3 regions of the Nocardia sp. NPDC056564 genome follow, and region 2 is predicted to be linked to each of the others. Evidence: riboswitches for the same ligand, from Rfam matches in the RefSeq annotation. Region 2 holds a riboswitch; each other region holds the start of a gene.
What was found. Region 2 has a riboswitch for cobalamin ahead of metE (5-methyltetrahydropteroyltriglutamate--homocysteine S-methyltransferase). Riboswitches for the same ligand answer to the same signal wherever they lie in the genome.
Positions count from the first base shown of each region.

Region 1 (2,249 bases), on a different contig from region 2:
ATGCTGTTCACCGGCGCGAATACCGGGAAGCTGCTGCTGGCCGTCTGAGTACGTATGACGGAATCCGATGACTCGCGCGGGGTGATCGACCGTCTCGCTCGACCGCGGCGTCAGGCGCTGAGCGGGGCCGCCGTGACCTCGTAGCCGAGGTTGGTGAGGACCTCGGTGGTCGCCTTGGCGAAATTGAGCGTGATGAAGTGCAGGCACGGCGCGCCCTCGTCGATCAGGCGCTGCGCCATCTCGGTGGCGATCTCGATGCCGGCCGCGCGCACCGCGGCGCGATTCTCCTCGGCGCCGGTGCCCGCGGCGGCGCGTAGCCGCCGCATGATCGACTCGGGCAACGCGCGGCCGCTGAGTTCCTCCGCGCGCGCGATGGTGCGCAAGGAGGTGATCGGCATCAGCTCCGGGATGATCGGCTTCGCGCCCTGTTCGGCGTCGGCGGCCGCGACCCGATCGCGCAGGCGCAGATAGTGATCCACCTCGAAGAACATCTGGGTGATCGAATAGTCCGCTCCGGCACGGAGTTTCGCGGTCAGGAACCGGGCATCGGTAGCCAGGTCGGGGGACTGGTGGTGTCCCTGCGGGAACGACGCGACGCCGACGTTGAAGTCGCCGAGACCCCGCACGATGCGCACCAGCTCCTCGGCGTACTCGACGCCCTCGGGATGCCTGTGCCACTCGCCGAGCGGATCGCCGGGCGGATCGCCGCGCAGCACGAGAATATTGCGGATGCCGCAGTCGGCGTACGAGCCGACCAGCGCGCGCAGCTCGGCGATGCTGTGTCCGACCGCCGTCAGGTGCGCGACCGGCAGCAAGGTGGTCTGCTGCGCCAGCTGTCCGGTGATCCGGGCGGTGCGGTCCTTGGTCGATCCGCCCGCGCCGTAGGTCATCGAGACGAACGCCGGATGCATGCGCTCGAACTCCCGCACCGTGCGCCACAGCCGCGCCTCGCCCGCGGTGTCGCGCGGCGGATTGAACTCCACCGAGAACGGCACCCGCGCCCCCGAGTGGATGCGCAGGCTGTCGACGACCGAGGGGACGCCGGGGACTGCCGGTGTGATTCGAGCAGGGAGCCCGTGATTCGAACGGTCACGTCCGGGGATGGAAGGCATGGATGAACTCCAGGTCAGCGGCCAGTGGCCGCCGCCGGTAACGAGTCGCCGCCGAGGAGCCCCACGAAGCATCAATCCCGTGCCCGGGTCTACTCGGCGTCGCACCGATGCCCGAGGCGACGACCGCCGGATACGGTGTACCCGGCACAATCGGCAGGTCTGCGGGCTCTTGGGCGCCGACCCGGACTCGGGTACGGTCCCGGAGTTTCACCGAGTTCCTCTCACCGGCCACACGCTCACGCGCGAAACCGATTCGACGCCATCGCGCGGATCAGGGGCTCCTCGACTCCGCCTCCGGCGAACCAGTTGCACTCGCGAATATAGCGAAGTCCTCTGGGATCACCAAGGACGAGGGGGCACTGTGGCGTGGTGACGCGCCGAAATCAAACCACGGGTCGGTTTGCGCTGGGCAGGATATCATCGTTGCACGCGGTGTGGTGCTGGACCGAGATAAGCGTGACACCGCGGATGGTCATCGAGAAGCGGGGTAGAGGTCATGGTCGCGGAACCGGTCCGGATCACCGGGATCGACGCGCGGGTCGCCGAGCGCGGCCCGACCGCTCTGCGCATCGCGATCGGTGGCCAACTGCGCAAGCTGCGCGAGGCGAAGGGCATCACGCCGGTCGCGGCCGGGAATCACATCCGTGGTTCGCACGCCAAGATCAGCCGGCTCGAGCTCGGCCGGACCGGGTACAAGGAACGCGACATCCGGGATCTGCTGACCCTCTACGGCGTCACCGATCCCGATGAGCGCGAGATGTTCCTCGACCTGGCGCGCAAGGCCAATCAGCCCGGCTGGTGGCACCGCTACAGTGACCTGCTGCCGCCCTGGTTCGAGACCTATCTCGGGCTCGAGGGCGCCGCCCAGTCGATCAGAACCTTTGAGGGTCAACTGGTTCCGGGTTTGCTGCAAACCGAGGACTACACGCACGCGGTCATCGAGGTCAGCCAGCAGAACGCCGAGGCGGCGCGGCGGGTGGAGCTGCGCGCGAAGCGTCAGGAGATCCTCGACGTGCCGGACGGGCCCAGGCTGTGGGCGGTGCTGGACGAGGCCGTGCTGCACCGGCCGATCGGCGGCCGGAAGGTGCTGCGCGAGCAGATCGAGCATCTGGTGCAGGTGTCGCACAAGCAGGGAGT
Region 1 covers NZ_JBHTUR010000005.1:337,000-339,248, forward strand. The annotation lists gene ACFQ9K_RS16250 (NADP-dependent oxidoreductase) at 1-48, shown strand, start outside; gene ACFQ9K_RS16255 (methylenetetrahydrofolate reductase) at 111-1,112, opposite strand; cobalamin riboswitch at 1,247-1,380, opposite strand; gene ACFQ9K_RS16260 (helix-turn-helix domain-containing protein) at 1,609-2,249, shown strand, end outside.
Region 1: it holds a riboswitch for cobalamin, as region 2 does, so the genes downstream of both, ACFQ9K_RS16255 (methylenetetrahydrofolate reductase) here and metE (5-methyltetrahydropteroyltriglutamate--homocysteine S-methyltransferase) in region 2, are expected to answer to the same signal.

Region 2 (2,249 bases):
CGCACGGGTGTCGGCCAATTCGGCGCCGATCGCGTCGGTGCCCGCGGCCAGCGCGGTGGCCAGCAGCCGGACCTCGGTCACCTTCTCGGTGCCGAACGCCAGCCACGAGCGCAGCCGCTCGTCCAGTTTGGTCTCCGCGGCCAGCGTATACGGCACGTGCAGCAGCGAGCAGGAGGTCGAAACCGCCACCGACGCAGCCGAACCCAGCAGCGTGCCCAGGGTGGACAGCACGGCGTCCAGGTCGGCGCGCCAGACGTTGCGCCCGTCGACCACGCCCGCCACCAGCAGCTTGCTCGCCAGTGCGGGCACCCCGGCCACATCGGAAACGGTTGTGCCCGCGGTGAAATCGAGCGCGATGCCCTCGATGTCGGTGCCCGCCAATGCGGTCAGCGCCGCGTCGGTGTGGCCGAAGTAGGTCGCCACCACGATCGCGGGACGCTCGGACGCCGCGGACAGCTCGGTGTAAGTGCTTCGCACCAGGGCGAGTTCGTCGTCGGTGAGGTCGGTGACCAGCACCGGCTCATCGATCTGCACCCAGCCGATGCCGGCCTCGGCCAGCTGCCGGAGCAGGTCGCGATAGAGCGGAACCAGCTCGGCGAGCCGGTCCAGCGGCGCGCCGCCGGTGGCCTTGGCCAGCTTCAGGAAGGTGATCGGGCCGATCACCACCGGACGGGCCGGTGCGCCGAGCGCCAGTGCCTCGCGCACCTCGCCGAGCAGCTTCTCCGGGTTCAGCGCGAACACGGTGTCCTGGTCGATTTCCGGGACCAGGTAGTGATAGTTGGTGTCGAACCACTTGGTCATCTCCAGCGGTTCGACCGTCTCGTTGCCGCGCGCGGCGGCGAAGTACCGGTCCAGCGGATCGGCGATCCCGGCCACCCGCGGCGGCAGCGCGCCGAGCAGCAGGGCGGTGTCGAGCACCTGGTCGTAGTACGAGAAGGTGCCGACCGGGACCGAATCCAGGCCCGCGGCCAGTAATTCGGTGAGCTGGGCGTGGCGCAGGTCGCGCGCGACCGCATGCAGCTGCTCGGCGTCGATCTTGCCCGCCCAGTAGGCCTCGGTGGCCCGCTTGAGCTCACGCCGCGGTCCGACCCTAGGTAGCCCGAGAACCGTTGCGGTGAACGGTGTCTGATTTACAACAGTCACGTTGTCTCTCCAGTGCTGGTGTCGTAGGCCCTCGCCATACGGGCGCACGCGGGCTACCGGAGATATGCCAGGAGATTCCGACAACAGCGCCCCGACACATCACGTACTGGTAGAACCGCGCGCCCAGATCCACGAGGCGGTGGCCGTCGGATACGGCGTATCCGACACGGCTGGCAGGTCTTCGGACTCACAGGCACCGGCCTCTCGGCCGACCTACTGGCCGTCGCTTCCCGGGTCTGACACCCAGTGCGTGTGACGGCGGTCGTTCCTGCTTACCGCTGCGGGACAGTCCCGGATTCCCACCGGGTTCCCTCTCGCCCGTCCGCCCTTTCGGGGCGGGCGAACTCGGCTCCGCGACACGACGACGGGGCTCCATCTCGTACGCGCGCGGTGAACCAGCTGCGCCAACCAGCATAGGGGGCGTCCGGGGTGCGTGGGGCGGCCGGGCGGAGAAGCCGGCGAAGGCCGATCGCCCGGCCGCCGAGATTTGGTCGATTGTCCAAGTCTGTGAGGAAGCCCACGGAAGTCCGGTGTAGCCCGAATTTCCGAATTGTGTCTAAAGTTGTCACCCTTGGGGGAGGGCTCCAGCGTGGGGAATCGATAGCAGGAGTGCTTGTGGTGACTGAACGGTCGGTATCGATCGTCATTCCAACGTACATCGGGACGGCCGAGGGCCGTGATCTGCTGGATGTACAACTAGACGCCTTGACACGTCAAGATTACATGGGGGAATTCGATGTTTTGATAGCCGACAACGGCTCGCCTGTCAATGTAAAGGCTCATATTGAAAGCCACGCGGCGAGGGATCGGCTCGGGCTCGCCTATGTCGACGCCTCGGGGACCCCGGGTGCCGCATTTGCACGGAATGTCGGAGCCGCGCACGCCACCGGCGAGACGTTGCTGTTCTGTGATCACGACGACCGCGCGCATCCGAATTGGATCAGCCGCATGCTCGAGTTCCTGGACGAGGGCTACGACCTCACCTGTTCTGCGATCGAGGGCGATTCGCTCAACGCGGAGCACCCGCGGCACGTCGCCAACATCCCGGCACCCGACCAATTCCAGCCACCCGGCGTTTATGCACCTGTGATCGTCGGGACGAGCAT
Region 2 covers NZ_JBHTUR010000002.1:312,278-314,526, forward strand. The annotation lists gene metE (5-methyltetrahydropteroyltriglutamate--homocysteine S-methyltransferase) at 1-1,143, opposite strand, end outside; cobalamin riboswitch at 1,298-1,503, opposite strand; gene ACFQ9K_RS05420 (glycosyltransferase) at 1,762-2,249, shown strand, end outside.

Region 3 (2,249 bases), on a different contig from region 2:
CGAGGAGCTCGCCGCGTCCCGCGTCTGACCTGCGATCGAGTCGTGCTCGATGATCGTTGCGAAGGTTCATGATTCACCGAACCGATAGCGCCGACGCCCCATCAGGATCAAGAACGCGGGCGCGCCGATGAGCCCGGTCAGCACGCCGACCGGGATTTCGGTGGGGCGAACCAGGATTCGGGTGGCGGCGTCGGCGACGACGAGGAACAGCGCTCCGCACAGGGCGCAGGCGGGCAGCAGAGCGCGGTGGCGCGGCCCGACGAGCAGGCGGGCGGCATGCGGGACGACCAGGCCGACGAAGCCGATGCCCCCTGAGACCGCGACGAGCACCCCGACCAGCACCGCGAGCAACAGGAACAATCCGATCCGCAGTTGCTTGACCGGAACCCCCAGTGACGCCGCGGTATCCGCGCCGACGGTCAGCGCGTCGAGCCACCCGCTCGCCGCGAGCAGCGCAACCCCGGCGAGCACGACCACGCTGAGCGGCAACGCGATTCGCGTCCAGTCCGCCCCGGCGAGACTGCCGAGCAACCAGAACAGCACCGACTGCGCCGCGGCCGGATCGGGACGCCGGAAGATGAGATAGCTGCTCAACGCCGCGAACGCGGATCCGAGCACCGTCCCGGTGAGCACCAGCCGCAACGGCGTCAACCCGCCCTGTACCACCGCGATCAGGAACACCAACCCCGCCGCGACGAACGCCCCGGCCAACGCCCCGCCGGACAACGCCCACACCCCGGCACCGGCGAACAACCCCGAGGTAATGACCGCGGCCGCACCCACACCCGCGCCCGAGGACACCCCGAGCAGATAAGGATCGGCCAGCGGATTCCGCACCAGCGTCTGCATCGCCGCCCCAGCCAACGCCAACCCCGCCCCGACGATCGCCGCCAGCACCGTCCGCGGCACGCGCAGCTGCCACACGATGGTGTCGAGCCCGAAATCGGCGGGCGCCTGCCCGGTGACGCGCTGGCGCAGCACCTCCAGCACCGAGGACACCGGCAGCGTCTCCGCGCCGAACCCGGTGGCCAGCACCATCGCGCCGATCAGTAGCGCCCCGAGCAGGGGAAAGATGAACGCCGCGCGCACACGGCTCATCGGTAATGCTCCACAGGCAAGTCGCGGCCTCTCCAGAGTTGTCCTGGTGGGGGAGGTCTGACTCTCGCCGGGGAGGGCGATCACAGTGGCGCGACCGTTCCGGGATTGCACCGGATTCTCGCACCCGCCAGGGATGACGGAGAAACTCTACCGGTCGGTCGGGTTAACCCTGTCGCCAGGGTTGTGCGCGGAATGGCGACCATCCACACCCTTACGTACGGTGGGATAGATGTCGCCGTTCGATGACCGGCACCCGTCCACTGTCTCGGACTGGGACGACGCGCGACGCAAAGCCCGGCTACGGGACACCAGCCTGTGGCACGAGTGGAAGACGTTGCGCCGGACCAGGTCGGCAGTCCTGCGCGTGGTGGTATTTCTCGCTGCCGTCCTCGTCGTTTTCGCCCAGTACCTGAAATTCGATGTCGAACCGGAGCAGGCGCGCCTGGCGCGCACCGATCCCGCGATCCTGCCCGTCGCCGCCCCGGCCGATCCGAAGAACTGGGACACCGTGGTGGTGGACATGGTCGGCCTCGGCGGCCTGGACGCCAGCTCGACCGCCGCCGCGCTGCCCGCGTTGCGCGGGATGGGCGTGGTGTGGGCGATCCGCTACGACAACGAAGGTATCGACACCAAGGTGATCGCCGACCTGATCGTGCGCGCCGCCGAGCTGTCCGGCCTGAAGAACGTGGTGCTGGTCGGGCACAGCATGGGCGGCGTGATCGCGCTGGAGGTCGCCAAACACATCCACCTCGACAGCGACCGCCGCCTGGTCGGCGTGATCCTGGACTGCACGCCGGTGGACCTGAACGCGGTCCGGCCGGAAAGCCGCGGCGCGGGCGAGGACATGGTGCGCTGGATGCGCTGGCTGCCCGGTGCGCGCGAGAGCCGGCTGCTGCGGCTCGCGGTGGAAACCTATGCGCGCCGGGATCGCTTCCTCGCCCACGGCGGTGGCGGCATACCGCCCGGCATCCGCTTCGCCGAGCTCGGTGAGGTTCTCCGGGAGGTGTTGCGGGAGAAGATCTTCTCTCGTAACGCGGCGAGCAACGGCCTGATCGAGGCGCAGTTCACCGCGATCGTGGCCGGCGGCGCGACCGGTGATCTGCGCGCGCTGGCCGCGCCGACGGACGGAAAGCCGCGCCCCGCCATCGTTT
Region 3 covers NZ_JBHTUR010000013.1:198,238-200,486, forward strand. The annotation lists gene ACFQ9K_RS29115 (FecCD family ABC transporter permease) at 67-1,098, opposite strand; cobalamin riboswitch at 1,129-1,265, opposite strand; gene ACFQ9K_RS29120 (alpha/beta fold hydrolase) at 1,328-2,249, shown strand, end outside.
Region 3: it holds a riboswitch for cobalamin, as region 2 does, so the genes downstream of both, ACFQ9K_RS29115 (FecCD family ABC transporter permease) here and metE (5-methyltetrahydropteroyltriglutamate--homocysteine S-methyltransferase) in region 2, are expected to answer to the same signal.